DNA from 4 places in the Paenibacillus sp. FSL R5-0887 genome. Region 3 is predicted to be linked to each of the others. Evidence: riboswitches for the same ligand, from Rfam matches in the RefSeq annotation. Region 3 holds a riboswitch; each other region holds the start of a gene.
The links. Region 3 has a riboswitch for cyclic di-GMP ahead of MKY14_RS25515 (anti-repressor SinI family protein). Riboswitches for the same ligand answer to the same signal wherever they lie in the genome.
Positions count from the first base shown of each region.

Region 1: another riboswitch for cyclic di-GMP. It lies ahead of MKY14_RS01430 (DUF6612 family protein); the one in region 3 lies ahead of MKY14_RS25515 (anti-repressor SinI family protein).
Region 2: another riboswitch for cyclic di-GMP. It lies ahead of MKY14_RS11935 (thiamine pyrophosphate-binding protein); the one in region 3 lies ahead of MKY14_RS25515 (anti-repressor SinI family protein).
Region 4: another riboswitch for cyclic di-GMP. It lies ahead of MKY14_RS27775 (NPCBM/NEW2 domain-containing protein); the one in region 3 lies ahead of MKY14_RS25515 (anti-repressor SinI family protein).

Region 1 is NZ_JBBOCE010000001.1:318,132-323,100, reverse strand. Features, by position in the region: gene MKY14_RS01435 (NADH-dependent flavin oxidoreductase) at 1-957, opposite strand, end outside; gene MKY14_RS01430 (DUF6612 family protein) at 1,070-1,918, opposite strand; cyclic di-GMP riboswitch class I at 2,036-2,127, opposite strand; gene MKY14_RS01425 (RNA polymerase sigma factor) at 2,332-2,850, shown strand; gene MKY14_RS01420 (DUF4179 domain-containing protein) at 2,834-4,447, shown strand; gene MKY14_RS01415 (Cof-type HAD-IIB family hydrolase) at 4,600-4,969, opposite strand, start outside.
Region 2 is NZ_JBBOCE010000001.1:2,631,982-2,636,950, reverse strand. Features, by position in the region: gene MKY14_RS11945 (hypothetical protein) at 1-286, opposite strand, end outside; gene MKY14_RS11940 (carboxymuconolactone decarboxylase family protein) at 492-860, opposite strand; gene MKY14_RS11935 (thiamine pyrophosphate-binding protein) at 871-2,511, opposite strand; cyclic di-GMP riboswitch class I at 2,667-2,763, opposite strand; gene MKY14_RS11930 (methyl-accepting chemotaxis protein) at 2,938-4,188, opposite strand; gene MKY14_RS11925 (helix-turn-helix transcriptional regulator) at 4,310-4,969, opposite strand, start outside.
Region 3 is NZ_JBBOCE010000002.1:1,717,627-1,722,595, reverse strand. Features, by position in the region: gene MKY14_RS25520 (2-oxoglutarate dehydrogenase E1 component) at 1-1,557, opposite strand, end outside; cyclic di-GMP riboswitch class I at 2,028-2,112, shown strand; gene MKY14_RS25515 (anti-repressor SinI family protein) at 2,140-2,295, shown strand; gene MKY14_RS25510 (helix-turn-helix domain-containing protein) at 2,403-2,732, opposite strand; gene MKY14_RS25505 (TasA family protein) at 2,902-3,510, opposite strand; gene sipW (signal peptidase I SipW) at 3,601-4,191, opposite strand; gene MKY14_RS25495 (hypothetical protein) at 4,193-4,969, opposite strand, start outside.
Region 4 is NZ_JBBOCE010000002.1:2,235,045-2,240,013, forward strand. Features, by position in the region: gene MKY14_RS27760 (Crp/Fnr family transcriptional regulator) at 1-197, shown strand, start outside; gene MKY14_RS27765 (EAL domain-containing protein) at 388-1,236, shown strand; gene MKY14_RS27770 (hypothetical protein) at 1,353-1,919, shown strand; cyclic di-GMP riboswitch class I at 2,077-2,163, shown strand; gene MKY14_RS27775 (NPCBM/NEW2 domain-containing protein) at 2,422-4,969, shown strand, end outside.

The DNA.
Region 1 (4,969 bases), on a different contig from region 3:
TTTGGTACGGATATCTCCTACCCCAATTAAAGGTATACGGCCATTGATTTTCTCATTTACATATTGCAGGATTGATTTTTCTTTAAAATCTTCTGATGCAGATACTTTCTTGAAGTCCCCTAATGAAATATGCAGATAATCCAGCCTTTTATCAGCTAATTTATCAATGAGATAAAAGGTATCGGTGATTTTAATTCCAGGCTCTTCATATTCTTCTGGAGAAAAACGATACCCGACAATAAAATCCTTAACCTCTGAATTGTCAACGACAGCAATAACTGCATCCACTAATTGGTTAATGAAATTAAATCTTTTCTCTAAGCTTCCTCCCCATTGATCTTCACGACGGTTGGAGTGTGGAGAGAAGAATTGTTGGATTAAATATGTGTTTGCTCCATGAATTTCTACCCCGTCAAATCCAGCTTGAATAGCACGTTGAGTCGCTTTTTTAAAATCCTCAATTACACCGAAAATTTCATCTTCTGTTAATGCTCTTGGAATTTCTGCATTCGGGCGTTCGGCAGCAATGGCGCTGGAGGAAACGGGTTGTACGCCACGCAATATTTTTGAATCTGTCATTCTTCCTGCATGGAATAGCTGTAAAATAGCTTTTGTTCCATTTCGTTTAATAGTAGATGCTAATCGGCTAAGGCTAGGAATAAATTCATCGGAGGAAACACTAAGTTCACCTTCCCATCCTTTTCCACCCTCTTGTACATTTGCTGCCGCAGTGATGACCGCACCTACTTCGCCCGTTCTTAGCGAATAGTATTTCAATTCATCTTGTGTTACTACACCGTCATAAAAGCTCATTCGCGTGGTCATTGGAGCCATAACCACTCGGTTTTTTAATGTCAGCCCTCTGCGAAAAGTTAATGCTGTGTCTAGTGCTATCATCTTTTTCCCAACTTTCATTAAATTATATTTAGATAAATTATTATATACATGCGCATACATATAAATTACAGCAATGATTTATTCTTGTCAACTAATAAAGAACTGCTGTTGGATACAACAAAAAGCGCTGTTCCGCTGAACAGCGCTTTTCGCTCGTTATGAATCGTCCTTATTATTCTAGTTCGGCCGGTTTTACAATGGCTGCACCTTTATTATTTTTGGAATATTTAGCTTCGATTTTCGTGGTGTATGTATCTTTAGCTCCGTCACTTACCAGCACATAACTCAGATCGACTGTCAGCTTTTCCGTTTGCCAGGTCTTAGTATTGACGAATAATTTCCACGTTACACTTTTGGGTTGAACTGTCTCACCATCCCAGAGGTTCTCCTGGTCATAGAGTTTGATTATCCCCTTAGCTGCTGTCGGATCGGTTACCGTGAATTGTAAGACTGTTTGTGCGCCAGCAGTGCTGACTTTCATGGATTTTTTATAACTTTTGACCGAATCAAGCATGGAAACAGGATCGTATTGGCCTTTAGAGTAAAAGGCATCCCATTCCGTTTTCTCCAGTCCAAGCCAATATTGTGCATCAGGATCGATTGGCTCCCCGTCATCGTCGTAACCTTCATCTTCAGATTCATCGATCAGTTCACTTCCGTCTACAAGATAGTAAAACTCCTTGTCATTGGCATATAGACTGTACGATGTTTCTAAAAGACTACTAGCGACAGTGCCTGCTGCGGCAAAATTCGGCAGACGGTTGATATCCAGCTTCAGAGTGTTGGTGTTGCTGATACGCACCCCGCCGCTTTGAATATCCTGTTTTTTGGTCACATCCAGATGGAAATTCTTTATTGCTTTGGAGGCTGCCGTTACTTTGCTGATCATCTGATCCGCGGTTACTACTGTTGAGGTAGCTGCAGACACTACTCCTGGATTAGACATCCATCCGATCGTTCCGGACAGCAATAAAGCACCTACTGCCAAACTAGTACCTATTGTTTTGAAAAAACTGTTCATGTACTTCCCCTTTCGGCCCCTTGCGATAATGTAACGCCGTATAGGTCGAAATAATAAAAGAGCTCAAAATAGACTACATATTTTTAGAGCTATCCTTTATGCTTCATAAGACATCCCTATGGCGGCCTGGCGATCATTTCCTTCTGTCGAAAGGCTTTAGACCCATGGCTTTGTGTCATCATCTTTCGATGATTTTACCTTTAACGCGGACATTCAATTAGTTTTAATTAGATTACGGACGCATGTCCCACCGCTAATTTTATCATGGTTATAATTACCTGTAAACGACTTATCTTCCATTCGAATTCGCTATGATATTCAGAAGAAATACTACAATCAAAATGAAAAATGAACGATTACATACGCTTATAAGTCTTATTAATGAGAACAGCAAAGACAGGGGGTGCAGCAAAATGAGTGACCGGGAAATTTTCGAGCTCTATAAAGAACAAGTATATTATTTTTGTTACTACTTAATGAAAAATCAGGCAGATGCGGAGGATATTTCCCAAGAGGTATTTGTAAAAGTTATCTTAGCGGATAAGTCGAAGGTAAGAAACTTGAAAGCTTGGATTTTACGAATTGCTTCGAATGAGTGCAACAGTGTGATCAAAAGGCGTAAGACGGGGTGGATGAAAGAAGTACGTAATTATTTACTATCCAGGTCTGAGGAATCAAACCCTGTAGAAAAACGTTTGGATCGACAGGAAACTAAAAAAGAATTACAAGGGTTATACAGTCAGCTTCCCGACAAAATCAGAATGGTAGTAGTCCTTCGTTTTATAAACGAATTGACTGTACCCGAGATCTCTAAAGTTATGAGCATACCCGAAGGAACTGTAAAATCCAGACTGAACAAGGGACTTAAAATACTAAATAGAATGGGTGGAACCCAACTAAAGGAGCTGAATAGTAATGAGTCTGTATATTGAAAAAGATAAACATATTCCCCGACCGGATTATGATTTGATGTGGACTGCCATAGAACAAGAAGCTTATAAACGTCAAAGAAATCTGCATGCCTCCCAGAATACTCCTAGGTCTAATAAAAAGGTTATTCCTATCAGTATTGTCTTCTCTTGCCTCTTACTTGTAGCCATTCCTGTATTCGCTAGTATGACGATTAATTGGGATAAAATTGGTGGTCGAAGTGTGAGCAATGCATTAAATAACGGCATCGGTCAACAGTATAATCTTCAAACTTCCAGTTCAGGAGTAACAATGAATTTGAACGGTGTTGTAACTGATGGAGAAAAAATGAAAATGCTGTTATCACTTGATACTAAATCTGATCTATCCAAATATACTGGATTTGCTACAGAGGAAAACATCATGACTAATGAATCCGGTGCCAAGGCAAAGGTATACGGTTATTTAGAATACGATCCTGAAAGCCAGAAACTCATTGGAGTATATGAGACACCTGATACATTAAAGGATGATAAAAAGGACTACAGGTTTGAAGCACGGAATCTCATTTTTTACCGTGATCAGAATATTCCCTTACAATCTAATCATCAAGCAGGGGATACTATCGATACTGGAGTTAAGCAATATCCAAGCATTCAAATCGAATCCGTTCGACATGTTTCCAATCAAACCATTATCCGTTACAAAGTCGCTGCATCACCATCTGACTTAGGACGGGGTAATCCACATTTGGTAGTTAGTACTGGTGGTCAAAAGAATGAAGCAATTCCAACCATCATGCCTAACGAAGGATCGGATTTATTTATTGAACAGGTTTTCAATATAACTGAATCAGATTGGAAGGAAGCTAGTCTTCATTTTAGTTACATTGAAGAAGCGAAACGATTTTCAGGTACGTGGAAGTTCGATTTTAAAGCAGATGGACAAAAAGCAAGTGAGGCGATTTACACTAAGAAACTGTATAACAGTCCTGAATTTCAAGAAAAGACCGGCATAACCTTAGATCAGCTAGTGGTTACCCCTTTGGATATCCAAATTCTAATAGATGAAAATGATTCGCTTAAAAAAGGAATTGTCCACTATAATACCGCTCAGTTGGTTATAGGTGATCAAACAATCACTGGGGGTTGGAATTTGAAAGGAGATCATTCCGAAAGCTACCAGCATTTATTTCAATTCGAATCTCCGGAATGGTATAACGACTGGTCCGATGTTCCAATGAAACTTATATTAAAGGATGCTGTCATTGAGAAACGTGATACTACTAAGAATTGGATCACTATAAACAAACCTAAAGAAGAAAAGCAGTTCACTTCACTTGATGTCGATGGGTTAAAAATTGAATTCACTTACTATACTGAGGGCGAAAATTTGATTGTCGAATCAACATCCAAATCTTCTGGCTTCAAAAGCGTTAACCAAACTACGTTACGGATTAATGGCAAAGAAGTGGTGCCTGAAATTACACCTAAGGGCATGATATCTACAGGAACTAATATTGATAGCTACAAAGATATCCCTTTCGACGAAAAAATCGAACTGAACCCTGGTATCTATAAATATAGCGATCCTAGCCGGAACGAGGAAATTAAACTTTAATACAGGAAGTTAATCTATGTCCCGCCCTTTCTAGTTAATCCTAAGGGCGGGTTATTTATGGATAAAATCATTTCTGTTTATGTATCTCTTTTATTTCCTTCTCCACAAAAAAAGCATAGAACGGACTCAAGTCCGCTTTATGCTTTCCATTATTAAGATAAACAATATTTAACCAGCGCATCTCGCACACCATGCTCGTTGTTAGACCCCGTGACAGCATTCGCTGCCGCTTTGACCTCAACCGGAGAATTATCCATCGCAACGCCCATACCCGCGTATGTAAGCATAGAAATATCATTAAAATAATTACCGATCGAAAGAACATCCTCTTGCGGAATTCCCAGCTTCACAGCCAGATTCTTTAAGGCGTTGCCCTTGGAGGCTTCCGGATGCATCAAATCAACGAAAAATTCACCACTGCGCAAAATATTGTACTCATGGGTCCAAGTGCGCCATTCACGTTCAGCTTCGTCAAGGATTTCTGATTGTGTAAATACAGTAAACTTAACAACCGGTTCACGG
Region 2 (4,969 bases), on a different contig from region 3:
GCTGCATTTTGAGGATCGGGTTATTTTCAAGCGTTAGATTTACTTTTACAAATCCATCATTCTTAAACATTACAAAGCAGCTTTCTAAAAGAGGTACAACATCTGGTGCAGTTACATTTAGCTTTCTGCAGTCGATTTTTAGTTCATAGTCAGCTGGAGTAATTGGATTGATAGTTTGTTGATAAGCTTGAATAGATTTTAGACCATCTTCTTCAGAAAATGTTCCATCTAACTCAATGTTAATAACCTTGTTTGTAGTGTCTGTCTTCAAAACGAAACTTCCCATGCCTAAATCTCTCCCATAGATTGAATTTGTCCAAAACAGTTCGACTGCAATATCCAGCCATGTATATCCATTTAGCTGTTTTATAAAAGTCAAAATTCGACACTATACAGCAAGTAATGGGATATTCCGACTCTATTATAGGCATATTTTTCAAGTGTATGCAATAATAAAGTCGAATTTTGTATATTGTTGTCGAACTGTTGAGTTATTGGATTTCTTCTATGGTTGCAAGCAGGATATTAAAAGCTGTGATGATTCTAGGTGCCCCTATAACGGGTACTAAGTGTAATAGAATACCTTTAAGCTGTTCTACGGTAACTCCAACACGAAGGGCCATGACATAATGAACGCCCAACTGTTCGAATTGACCCATTGAAATTAAAGATGAAATGACAGCGATTTCCTTCCAGTCAGGGGCTATAGTATTACGTTGAAAAATATCGCCATAGGCATTCCCCATAATAAATTCAGCCAAGTCAGGGAAGTGGTCTTTAATTGGAGCTAGTGCTTTTGCGCCATAGTCTCCTGATAGATTCGTGAAGTGGTTGAGACCACTGTTGATATTTTCCTTCATGGTTAGCCTCCTAGTTTAGGTTCAAAGTACGGTGTGCAGTCGGAGGGACTTCATCACGGTCTGTTAGTAGTTCAATAACGGCAACATGGTTTAGAGCTACCGCATCTTTAATTGCAGCTGTGAATTCATCCGCAGTCTCACATTTGTAGCCTTTAGCACCTAGAGATTCAGCGAATTTTACGGCGTCCATTGGTACTTCATATAGAGTTCCATCGATACGACCTGTGGTTTTCTCCATACCCTTAAGAGCCATATCTAGTTGCTTATTATTGACCACGATAAAGATGACAGGGATATCTTTGCAGACAGCGGTGTTAATCTCAGCGCCGAGCATCATGAAACAACCATCACCTGTAATGCAGAGGACAGTTTCTTCAGGAGCTGCAACCTTTGCACCAATAGCCATGCCGATCGAATTACCCATGCAAGCAAAATACGCATCAAAAACAAAGCTGCCCGGTTTCTTAACCTTGTACCATTTTGCAGCGTGGAATCCATGACTTCCATCATCAACGAAAATTGAATTATTATAAGGGATCAAATCACTTAAAGTGCTCATTACCGAAGCAAGGGAAAGATTCTTGAGGGTTGGAAGCTCTTCTGAATAATCCGCATCGGCCAAAGCCTCACGTTTGGTGATTGTGCTTGGGTCAATATGATTTAGGCAGTGCACCAAATTATCGCGCAGGTCCCCAGTGACCGGTATCGTTTTGGACAATAGTATTTTTCCGACAAAGGTTGGATCAATATCAAATTGAATTAAAGTTGCTGGATGATTCTCCCGTTTAAGATTACAGATGGTCATATCACTTAAACGTGATCCAAGCACTATAAATAAATCGCTTTTATTCAATAAATCGTCCCCGTGGGTCGAACCGCCAACGCCAATAGGACCATGATAGAGTGGGTGATCCCAGACTATAGCCCCTTTTCCACCAGGAGATGTTACTACAGGAATATTAAAAGTTTCTGCGAGTTGAACAAGCTCTTTATGTGCTCCGGAGCGGTTAATTCCTTTACCCGCAATAATCAAAGGATTCTTAGCAGCTTGAATAGCATCGATGACTCTATCGATATTAGCTTGACTAATTAGAGACTCTCTTTCTGGGATTACTATATTGCATTCTTCCAATACTTCAGTTTGTACATCAAAAGGAATACAAAGATGAACAGGACCCCGTTTGGTCAGGGCCACAGAAATCGCATGATTAAAAATAGTACCAAAGTGATCCCCACGTTCAACCAATTTACTGAACAAGGTGGCAGGTCTGAACATATCAGCTAAATCAGCCAGAAAAGAGGTGGAGTCCTGACATTGAGGAATTCCAAGCTCTGTAATGGATTGGTGGCCGGTAATAAATAGGACAGGTAGGTTGTTAGCTTTCGCATGTGCTGCTGCTGTAAGCAGGTTAGTTCCCCCAGGACCCGAAGTACCAAATGCTACGCCTAGGTTACCCGTTTTCAGCGCATACCCTGCTGCTTCGAATCCGGAGCTTGCTTCATGTCTGCCGGGAATAAATTCAATACCGTAATCCACCATCTTTAGAACTATTGGACAAATGGATTTGCCAATGATCCCAAAAGAATGGGTGACTCCAAGGTTACGTAGTGCTTCCGCCATGTAATCTGCGACTGTCTTCAAAAGAAACACCTCACAAGTTTTTTGATATATATTAGTTATTAATCTACCGGATAGATACGATAGATCAATATACTCAAAAAGTAAAAACCTGTGCTCTATAGTAAGCACAGGTTGGTGGCATAAGGCGCCGCTAAGACTGAACAATAGTTCAGCCGTCCTGGTTCCTCTGCAACCTGGCAATCATGGCCTCAAACGAAAAAATGAGGCTGTAGATCCATGGTTTTGCGTCATCCTCTTTCGAGGATTTTGCCAATATTAATTTATAGTTGATAAGAATAATTTTCCTTTACAATATATTCCTCATTAATTTTTGTCAACATAATCCGCTAAAAAAACTCGAAATTTGACGAAAGTCTTGTCCAAGAGATGAAGTTTTGCCTCGCGAAAAAAACTGCCACCTAAGACTCAGCTTAGGTGGCAGTTGATAGTTTTGAACTAGAATTTAAAGATATGAATGGTTTTTTGCAGATTAAATACGGCCTGGGTCATTTTTTCCGTTTCTTCTGCAACAGACTGCAGGGCATTAATCTGTTCATTCATAGCCGCCGATACCTCTTCCGTGCCAGCAGCAGTTTCTTCGGTGATTGCTGAGATATTCTCAATTGCACTGGAAATTTTCAAGGCACTTTCTAGCATAAGATCACTCTCCGCAGAGAATGAAGAGATTTGCTCGGTAATGTACTGCACGCTTTGTACAATTTGTGCGAAAATATGGGCAGATTGAGTGATCATTTCATTCTGAACCTGCACAACCTCTTCATTGATGGCAATATTATCGATGGCTTGTTTAATATCTGACTCAATGCTGCGGACCAAGCCGAATACTTCTTTTGTGGATGCCGTAGATTCTTCAGCAAGCTTGCGGACCTCTTGAGCTACAACGGCAAAACCCCGACCATGCTCTCCGGCACGAGCAGCTTCGATGGAGGCATTCAGTGACAGCAGGTTGGTCTGCTCAGCGATCTCTGTGATGGTCTTGGTGATCATCGTAATCCCGCGGGCATTTTGTGAGAGAGCTTCAATAGTATCAGCCACTTTTTGTGTAGCCTCTATGTTTTTACGCATGCCTTCAGCCTGTGTATCTACGGATTGGCGCCCTTGCTCAACAAGTTCTAAGGTATGTATTGAACGTCTGTTCATTTCTTTGGTGGAGTTCGTATAATTGGATACTTTGGTCTCAATGTCTTTAATGGATTCTGTCATATCAGCGATATCCGTAGATATTTCATTTGCACCAAGAGCGAGCTCAGTAGAAGAAGAGGCTACTTGTGCCATGACAATTTTCAGCTTCTGGTTCTTATCTTCGATTCCGCGGCTTGCATCCATAACTTGACGGGTGATCTGCGATGCATCGGTCAGAATCTTCTTGAGCTTATCAATCATTGTGTTAAAGGAGCGGCTTACGTCACCCATTGAGCCATTTTCGTCCGCTCTGCTAGTGAAATCGCCCTTCGAAATACTGTGAGATACATTAGCAATATCATCAAAAGATGATGTAAGCGTTCTCTCCACGAAGCGAGCAACAGGTAAAGTCAGACCTGCAAGAACAACTACTAGTATAATTCCTACGAGAAATTGACCTAGAATCATTAACGTAACTAAGACAGGAATAGCAAACAGTGCGGCAACGAGGTAACATCCGGCAACAATTCTTTGTTTTAACGGAAGTTTGTGCATCCAGCTCATTGGTAAAATGTCCCCCTTATTAAATTTTATGTAATGGTGTTATTATAGGGGATTTATAGGTCATTGGTCTATAGAGAAGTGTCATAAATCTTCTTTAAGTAGTAGATATTTAGAATTCATGTCAAAATTCCTCATATATTGTGGAAATTGTTTTAATAGCAGACTTTACCATTCCTACTAGTTCGATAGGAGCTAAAACAATAACTGAAGGAGAGAAAGAGAGTACGATACGACAGGCAGATTCTATAGCATTAAACTCGGCCTCCACGTTCATCCACCCAGTATTAGCAGAGGGTTCTACTAAAGTTATAGTTACATATCTTTCACGTTGTAATTCTTTAAGAATAGACTCATTCACCTTTAAGTTCACTACATATTTTGGCAGTGCTGCTTTAAAAGCTAAAGTCGATTGTTCCCAGTAGCTTTTTAAATCAAAAGCCTCAGGTCTGACAAATGATTCATAAGTTGCGTCAGCTTGTATTAATCTCGACACGCGAAAAGTCCGCATTTCACCCTCGGTTCGTGCCACTACATACCAAACTCCACGTTTTGCGACTAACCCGAGAGGTTCAATGAAACGCTCCTTCATCTCGTCATTCCGTGGGTAAGTGATCTTTACTTTACGGTCTTCCCAAACAGCTTCCTGCAGGACAGATAGGAACGGATATGTCTCGTCGGAAGGGTGCCAGCTGGCACCATCTATATGAATGCGCTGGCTCAGGTAACTGGCTGGATTATTCGGCCTGGATGGGGAAGCAGCCTCCAGCTTAAGCACGGCAGA
Region 3 (4,969 bases):
CAATACGCTTTCTGCTTCAGCATTCATCTTTTGTACGTCTTCGGCGGTAAGAACCTTTTCGTTTTTCAGTCTCTCTGCATAAACCTTGTAGACGGTTGGATGATTGCGAACCTTACCGTAGACAATAGGTTGTGTGGTTTCAGGATCATCCATTTCGTTGTGACCATGACGGCGGTAGCCGATGAGATCAATTACGAAATCTTTTTTGAATTGATGGCGGTATGCGCTAGCTAAACGTACAGCTGCTACGCAGGCCTCTGGGTCATCAGCGTTGACATGGACTATTGGGATTTCATACCCTTTGGCGATGTCACTCGCATAATGCGTAGAACGGGAATCTTCACTTTCAGTCGTAAAACCAATTCGGTTATTAACAATGATATGGATCGTCCCACCATTTTGATAACCTTGAAGTTTGCCGATATTAAGCGTTTCTGCAACAATTCCTTCACCTGGAAAAGCAGCATCGCCATGCATCAGCACCGCCATAGCTTTACTGGTATCAATCTTCGGCAGTCCTGCAGTGCTCCGATCTTCTTGTGCGGCACGAGTGAAACCTTCCACGACAGGATTGACGAATTCCAAGTGACTTGGGTTATTCGCTAGTGTTATTCTTGTGCGTACGGTTTCTCCTTCACGGACAGCACGGTCTGCACCGAGATGGTATTTCACATCACCTGTCCAACCATAGTTAATGCCTGTGGAGCCTTCGGAAGGGAAAAGCTCCTTGTTCGGAGAATGATGAAACTCTGAAAATATGATATCATAAGGTTTGCCCAAAATATGTGCAAGAACGTTGAGGCGGCCGCGATGCGCCATGCCCATCAAAATATGCTCCGCACCGTCATGTGCAGCAGCACGTACGATTTCATCTAACATCGGCACAAGAGCATCATTGCCTTCAAGACTGAAACGCTTCTGACCTACAAAAGTCTTGTGGAGGAAGGTTTCAAATTGCTCTACCTGAATCAGGCGGTTCAGGAGCTCTTTGCGTTCTGTATTATTTAGGGGTGCTGGTGAGCTGGTGGATTCTGCCTGTCTATTTAGCCATTGCAGTTCTTTTTCTTCATGCACATGCCCGAATTCATAGGCGATAGTCTTGGTGTATGCCTGACGCATACGTTGCACGGCATCCCATCCGGTATGCACATCATTCGGCGCATTTTCCCATATAAGCGTGGCAGGCAGTGCGATCAGGTCTTCGCGGGTCAGCCCATAGGTTTCAAGCTCAAGATATTTTGCCATGGGATTCTGATCGCGTACCAGCGGATCAATTTCAGCGGCCATATGGCCATATATACGAATATTGGCGATTAGCTTGGAAGCTCTTACTGCTTTTCTAAGCCATTCGGTGTCTCCCGAGATGCGCGGCTGAGGAGCCGGTTCGCTATCCGGAGTTAGGGGAGGAGGTCCCGAATTTGTAAAAAGCTCGCGATAATTATTTTCTACGGTGGAGGGATCTTTCACAAACTGTTCATATCTTTCTTGAATGTAGCCTAAATTGGGTCCGTAATACTTACTCCAAATGGATTCGTTATAGGGCTCTTTGGCTGCCATGAATACATCCTCCTTAACGGATGAACTCCATACGTGACATTTTGTGTCAACGCTTACTGGAGCTGTGATGATTGCGGTTTCATTTCTCATCTTATTGTGCTACTTTCGGCCACTGTAATCAATTCATTCTTTCGTCCAATACGTTCGCAAAATGGTATGGGTTAGCTTGTTCTAATGAAAAGAAGGGTGTTTCTTCTCATTACCCATTCTAAAGGCCTATTAAAATGATTCTATTATCCTTATTTTTAACTATTAGGTCAGTAAATATTTATTTTGCTAGTACAATTTATTTTATGTAACGGACGAGTATCGTGATAATCGGACAAGATCTTTGAAAAAAAATCTTTTATTTTTCGTTTTTAAAATAGAAAGTAACCAGGAATCGACACACTTTTCCGCTTTCTTTTTGTATAATGTTATTGCAGATAGTAATTTTATAGTTTTTTAAGTAGATCCTTTCGTGAAAAGGGTCCAGTAAAAGGTAAACTTGCCGAAAGGCAGGGGCACAAAGTCGCGGGTCTAAGGTAGAGATACTATGACAGCCGGATTGCCTGGGGACGTAAAATCTTAGGGGGAGATTTTTTGGAAAAGTCCAACCAGGGTAGCAACAGAGAACAGCAGTTTATTGATCTGGATCAAGAGTGGGTACATTTATTATTAGCAGCTAAGAAGGCTGGCATTAAGGCAGATGAAATCCGCCAGTTCTTTCATGAGAAAACTGTGCAGATCGTGCAGTAATACATTAGAGGGGTTACATATCGAAAAAGGGCACAGCGGTTCTTCGCTGTGTCCTTTTTCGATATGATTTAGTAGAAGAGAGGATCGTACCAGATTAGTAGGAAGTATTAATCCTTTTGATCGAGCTTCCATTTCTGATAGTCCAGAAATTCTTTGAATTCGCGTTTGCTAATGCCTGAGTCCATAGCTTCCTGCACCAATCGGAACCATTCCGAATCTAAATGTGATTCCTCTGCATCATTGGGTTCTCCATAGAGTAGGGCATGAATGGATACCTGAAGCGCGTCAGCGATTTTTTCGATAAACTGGATGGATGGATTGGATTGGATGTTTCTCTCCACGTTGCTAAGATACGACTTAGCCACATCTGCTCTGTCCGCAAGCTCAGATAGGGAGAAACCCTTGTCTAGGCGGAGCTGCTGGATACGTTGGCCCATATTCTGTGGCACTATGCTGACGCCCCTCCGTAATTTTTGTTATTAGTATAGCAAATATCAATAAATCGGACAAAGTTTATTGTAAAGAGAAGAGCAGCAATCTGCTTATCCGTGGCCGGATTCAGGATCTGCTGCTCTTCGAGTATTTTATTAAATTACTTTATTGATCTTAGTAGTCTTTTTTCGCACCTTGTTTAGCTACGAAATCCCAAGTCAGTGTTAAGCTATCGCCTTGGAAAATATTTTGATCTTGGTTATTTTCCACAAATTCGAATTGGACGGAGAAGCTGTCGTTGGTACCGGCTTTAATACCGGATGCTTCGGTAAAGAGTTGATCCCAACCTGTATTTTTTACGAGATCCGGATGCTGACTTTTTAAAGCAGCAAGTGTAGTCTCATAAACTACATTTTCAGGAGAGACGATAGGTACTCCTTTATCATTATTTCTAAGGAATTTAACTTTAATGAACTCGGCTAAATCCAGGTAGTTATCTCCTTTAGCATCCGTGATTTGAGTCGATGTATTCAGAATAATAGATCCGATATCGAGCGAACCATCGTTTTTCAATTTGAAGGATTTAGTTACAGTATCACCTGGTTTCAGGTTAGGAATATTAACGATGACAGAAGGGTCGGAGTTCAGATCGAGCGTGCCCGCTGCGAATGTAGCTGTGCTTTGCGCAGTGTCGCTAAAGTATGCGAAGGTTCCTCCGCCGATTAATGATAAACCCAGTGCTGCAGATGCTACGCCAAGACCCAATGTTTTCTTGATACCCATAATAAAATTCCTCCTCAAATTTGTGTTTGAATTTTTTATAAAATTTATATATTGTATCTTCCGGTTCGTAAGCGGAAGTGGACAATCAACTTAGGGCTGTGTTTCTGTTGGGGGCGGTGAGGCTGGCAGTAGGGCAGCATTTTTCTTTTCTAATGCAGCTACAGCCTTCCAAGAGGTATACAGAGCATAGAGCAGAAGCATCAAGCCAGGCACGATCATGAGGACTACACTTCCAGCTTTGGAAACCGCGAAATTCATAGCGTAACCGACATAGGGTACAGTGACCCCGGTATACTGAGCTACAACATTCACAGAACTGGTAGGGTTCATGTCGGGCGCGTCGTTGTTATCGCCTTTAGTGCGATAAACAGCTTCACCAGTAGCGTTATTGACGGTCGCTTCTACAATTCGGTGAGTAATGAGCAGATTATCTTCATTCCTAAAGGTGATGACATCGCCTGGTTTGAAACGATTCATATCCCCTCCGGGTTTTAATGCGACAATTGAGCCTGTCTGAATTCCTGGTTCCATCGATCCTGAGAGTACGGTTTTGATCTCATATCCGAAGAAAGCAGGTTCACCGCCGGAGGCCTTGGATAACACTACGGCTGCCACCAGCAGAATAAAGATCACAAGCATTAAGCTCGATAGGGTATTATTGATAATTTTTTTAATTCGCATCTTATTCTCCACCTTTCTCAGGTTGAGGGTCCGAAGGAGCTTGGGTTGCTACCGGCGGGGTAGTCGTACTGTCTTCCGCCTTTGGCGTCTCTTGTGGAGCCTCTTGCTGAGGGACATCTTTTGGAATTGTGAGCTCTTCGTCAATTTCCGGCTTTACCGGATCAGTGGCTGGGGCTTCAGGTTGTTCTTTATTTGGGGCTTCCGGAGCAGTTTCGCCTGATGTTGGAGGGGTTGCCTCAGCTTTCGCTTTATCCTCGGCTTCTTGTTGCTTTTTCTCCTCAGCCAAACGTTCTTCTTCTTTTTTCGCTTCTTCTTCTTTCTTTGCTTGCTCTTCTTCTAGCCGAGCTTTTTCAAGCTCTTCTAGTTTTTGCTCGCGAGTCTGACTGATCAATTGGAGTTTATCTTGAAGGGTAGTGATACCTGAGGTTGCCGATTCTTTATGGTTAGTCAATTCGGTATTTAGAGCTTCATAAGATGAGGTGAGGTCGCTAGAGATCACGCCGTCTGGTTGAGTGAAGGTAATCAGGAATGGCAGTGGCTGTGGGAACTCTCCTTCGCGTAATTCAAGTTGTCCATAAACATCACTGGTAACTACCGAAGCGAATGGAAGACCGACATCGTGTATGGAGGTTAGGTAACTAATAACTCCATTTAAGGAAGCATTCAAGGATTCCGAGATCACACCGCTTTGATTTAGGCTGCTTTGTAAATCTCTGAAAAATTGCTCGTCCTTGATTTCTAGACAGTTGGAATCTAGAGAAGTCATATATCCTCCTAT
Region 4 (4,969 bases), 520 kb from region 3:
GTTTATTTTTATCGAATCGGTTATTATATGAAATGAAATTTCATGATGCGAGAGCGCGTGATATGATCGGAACGTTAAGGGAGACGGCTACCCTTGTGCTTAAAGATCTGCAAGAGCAAAAGATTATTGAGATTCAACATCAGCAGATCACCGTGTTAGACCCGGCGTATTTACTGGAGTATACGGATTTCGATTGAGAAGAGCCGTTCCGGGATCTTTTTCAGAGAATCGATTATTAAAGGGGTTATGAATGTGGCTTGTAATCATTGTGTAGTAAGAGAGCTGAATTTTCAAATCAAGGCTCATGGTGAGCTTAATCTTAGGGTTTTACCTGAGGTTATTCATCACTTGAGTAGAAGTAATACGATACATAAGGTGGAAGAAAATGTGATTACAATTAAGGAGGCTGGGGTGCGGGATTTTCTGGATTTCTGTATTGACCATATGGAGTCGGAGCAGCTTGAATTCCGTATAGATGACCAAACATGGAGACCTCTATCCGAATTACCCACTGTACTTGATATGGAGTGGATTGATGAGGTTATCACTAAGGGTCTTGTTACTTGCTACTTCCAACCGATTGTGAACGTAAGGGAAGAGATTTTTGCATACGAGCTCCTATCCAGATTTAAAAAAGAAGACGGATCTCTTATCTATCCTAATGAGATTTTTGCGGCGGCACGGAATCGTGGGCGTTTATATGCTTTAGACCGGTTATGTAGAATGACGGCTGTAAAATATGCTGCACCCTTAAATAAAAAAACGTTTATTAATTTTATCCCAACGTCGATCTACGCTCCAGAGTTCTGCTTAAGATCAACCGTTGAACTGGCCAATCAATTAGGCGTCGATCCTTCTCTTTTTGTCTTTGAAGTTGTTGAGACGGAGAAAGTGGATGATCTCGCTCATTTGAAAGCTATTTTGACATATTACAAGGACCGGGGATTTGAATACGCTTTAGATGATGTTGGTGAGGGCTTCAGCACGATCGAGATGTTATTGGAGCTTAAACCCCATTACATGAAGCTGGATATGAAATATGTTCAGGGTGTGTCCAGCGATCTGAACAAACAGAAAATAGCAAAGCAATTTTTAGAAAAAGCTTTAGAAATCCAATCCGTTCCTTTAGCAGAAGGTGTGGAGTTTAGAGAGGACTTTGAATGGCTTAAGCAGAGTGGTTATCAGTTGTTTCAGGGCTATTTATTTGGAAAGCCTGATCCTATTCCCAAACAGTAATCCTAATGAGTATATATCCGTCCAGAGGATGAGATGAATTTCAGGTCAGAGTCTGAGTACAGCCAACCCCCGGGGTTGTATAATTTAGGTAATTTGAAAAGGGGGACGGGATAGATATGAAATGGCATCAATTTGTAACGCGCTGGGCGGATTCTAGGGGCTTTGATGGACGAGAGATTGATTATCAATGGCCTTCTCCCTCATTTCCGGTCATCAGTATTCGCAGTAATCTAGGGCGATACTCAGGTCAGGCGTATGGCCGTGGAGGTAAACCCCGTGTGAAGACAGCCGTTGGATTAATCGCTATTGGAGATGTAGCTGTTGGCTTGATTTCCATAGGTGCGATAAGCGTGGGCGTATTATCCTTAGGAGCAATATCACTGGGAATGTGGTTAGCGATCGGAGCAATAGCACTTAGCTGGCTTGGCTTCGCAGTGGGAGCGATTGCGATTGCAGGCGTGGCTGTAGGAGCGATCGCAATCGCGGAAAAAGCGTTGGGGGCCATCGCCATAGGGGATACGGCATTTGGTGCGATAGCGATAGGCAGGATCGCTGGGGGTGCCATAGCTATCGGACAATGGGCATATGGTGTAATCGCAGTTGGCGAACATGGTTTCGGATTAATTCCCGTCACGGGCGATGTGTGGAATTGGTTCCGGCGTTTGTTTGGATCGGGGAGTTAAGTAGACCTACAGTCCTAAAGGATGCCCTTCTCTTCCGGGATAGTCGATAAATAATATCTATCACATAAGAAAAACTAATTGCAATTACCTATACTCATTTCATACCAATTAATCATGCGATCAGATCTAGGCTTATGTTACTCTTTGAATGTATTCGAAACTTCATAGGCAAACCTATGGAAATGTAGGGACGCAAAGCTATAGGGACTAAGGTTATCATAACTATTGTCAGCCAGCTGCCAAAGAGTGTGTAACGCTTTTTGTTAAAATATAAGAAAGTATAAGTTATAAAACTATACTTAATATCTTATATTTCTCGCTTAAACGCTTACCGTCCTTATAAGGACGCCGAAGGCGTTTATGCTTGTTAAGGTTTAATAAAAATTAAGTCTTAATTTTTAGGCGACTTTATACGCAATCAAGCTACTCTTTTGGGGTAGTTTTTTTTGTGCCCATTTTTGGGCACTGGAGAGATTCATATGACATCTGGGGGTAAGAAGAGATGAAGAAAATGATTGCGATCGCTACATCGGCGGCCATGTTGGCCAGTTTTTCGAGTGAGGCAGGTTATGCTTTAGCAAGTGAGGCAAGCAAGGTAAATGTAACAAAAACAGTGGCGCAAAGTAAGGTTAACTTATTAAGCAACGCCTCGGTTATTCCGTTTGAGCTGTACGGCAAGGATGCTCTAAATGCCTATAATGAGGTTTTTAGAATGAATCCAGCAAATATTAAATCCATCACAAATAACGGTGGCAACTACTCAGGCTCGCCTATAGCTAAGGCTATGGATGGGGATATGAGCACGCATTGGGAGACTGGCAAACCGAATAGTTCAACGTTTACGAATGAGGTTGTGTTTGTTTTCAATGAGTCCACTGAATTAAATAGAATGGTATACGCGGCTAGGCAATCCGGTGCTAAAGGTAAAGGTTTTGCTCAAGAATTTGATATCTACGGCTCCACTACCGATGCGGGTGATTTTACGCTCGTGTCTTCTGGAGAATATACAGGCTCAACCGGTGATGTAGTGGAGATTCAGTTCGCACCTACGGCTTTTAAGAGACTTAAATTTGTCTTCAAAAAAGCGAACCAAGATTGGGCGAGTGCTGCTGAGTTTTCTTTTTATAAAGAGGATAGTGTTTCTGCTAAAATGAAAAATTTATTTACAGATGATACCTTGAGCCAAGTTAGTGCTGCCTTTGATACGGCAGAGAAATTAACAGCTTTAGAGAATGAAGTGCAGGCACATCCACTGTATGCGCAGTTTAAAGAAGAGATAGAGAATGCAAAGATCCTTTTGGAGAACCATCAGGTAGAGGCAACGGCAGCCAAGGTTTCGAAGCTAAAAGGGTATGGAACAGCCTATGAAAATGCCTATAGCCAAGCTTATAGAATGCCGAATGCAAACGTATCAAAAGTAACGGTGAACGGTGGAAGCTACTCAGGTACGAAGCCTGAATATATGCTGGATGACCAGCCCACTACGCATTGGGAAACGAACAAAAACAATGATGCAAGCTTCACGAATGAAGTTGTGTTTGAACTAGCGCAAGCGGAAGTGCTGGACAGAGTAGCTTTTTTGGCTAGAGATAACCGCAAAGGATTCCCAGAGGCTTTTGAAATCTATGCATCAGAGACGAGTAAAGGAGAGACCTTCCAACTTGTATCTAGCGGAACCGCGATTAGTACCAATGACTTTCTGGAATTTAAATTCGAACCGAAGAAGTTTAAAAGATTAAAATTTAAGTTCACAAAAGCTAATATCAACAGACCTTTTGCGGCTGAATTTAGATTTTATACAGAAGATAAAGTAAGCGAAGCTGTAAATGGTATTTTCACAGATGGAACGATGAGTGCGGTTGTGCCTGCTTATAATAACGTTGCAAAAATCAATGCACTAGAGGAAGCGGCAAAGGTACATCCGCTCTATCCAATCCTGAAAGATTCTTTGGATTTAGCTAAGAAGCTAGTGAATGGTGAAGTTCAAACCGAAGGCACCATCATTGAGGCGGAACAACGTGGAGATATGAAAAAGCATGCGCAGGAAAACCTGAGAATTGGTTTTGGTACGAACAACCAGCCTACAGGTCTCGTTGCAATGCCTGGAGATACGATCAACGTTTATGTGGACGCAGCTTCTAACGATAAGCTACCTTCTTTAGTCTTTTCTCAACAAGAGGCCGCTTGGAATGTTTGGGCTAGAGGTGTGCAATTGCGTCCAGGTAAGAACATTATAACCGTTCCTGAATTTGCTACGAATAGTTATTATGTACATGAAGTGACTAAGGGCGGAACAGTGTATATCGTCAATCCATATACAGCTGAGGAACAAGGGAAAGCGCCATTGATCCGCTTCGAAGGTTTAGAAAAGATTCCTTTTATGACCAAGACCACGGATCCAGAACAATTCAAAACCTTCTTAATCACATACAAACAAAGACTGGACGAAGATAAAGCGGCTCATCCAAATGTTCAAGATCGTAAACTCATAGATGTGGTAGAAATGGCCAGCGATCATGTTATATTCACAGGAACGGCGACGGAGGCGTACAACAAATATATTACGCAAGGAAATAACCCGCTGGACACCGTAACTGGGTATGACACCTGGATGAAGAGCATTTTTGCCTTCTATGGCTTGGATGGCAGTAGCGAGATTCATGATGCCAAGCTAATTCGTGAGAATATTCGCTTGATGCAGCCTTATGGTGCGATGTATGCAGCGGGAGATCATACAGGGATCCAACTTGGAACAGTAGGAACCATGTTAGGTGATTTTAATAAAGCCTATCCGGGCTGGGGACTGAATCACGAAATTGGGCATCGCTTGGCTATGGGTGAACGGGAATATGGCGAAGTAACTAATAATATGGTGTCTATGTTTATGTCTGTCGCAGCGAATTCGATAGATAATCGTATACCGTATGAATCAGATATCTATAAATATGTCCTCGAAGAAAACAAAGTGGTTATGAATCAGCAGGGCTTATTTGCACAACTCGGAGCCTATTGGCAGCTGGAGCTGGCACATCCGGGATACTGGACAGAGC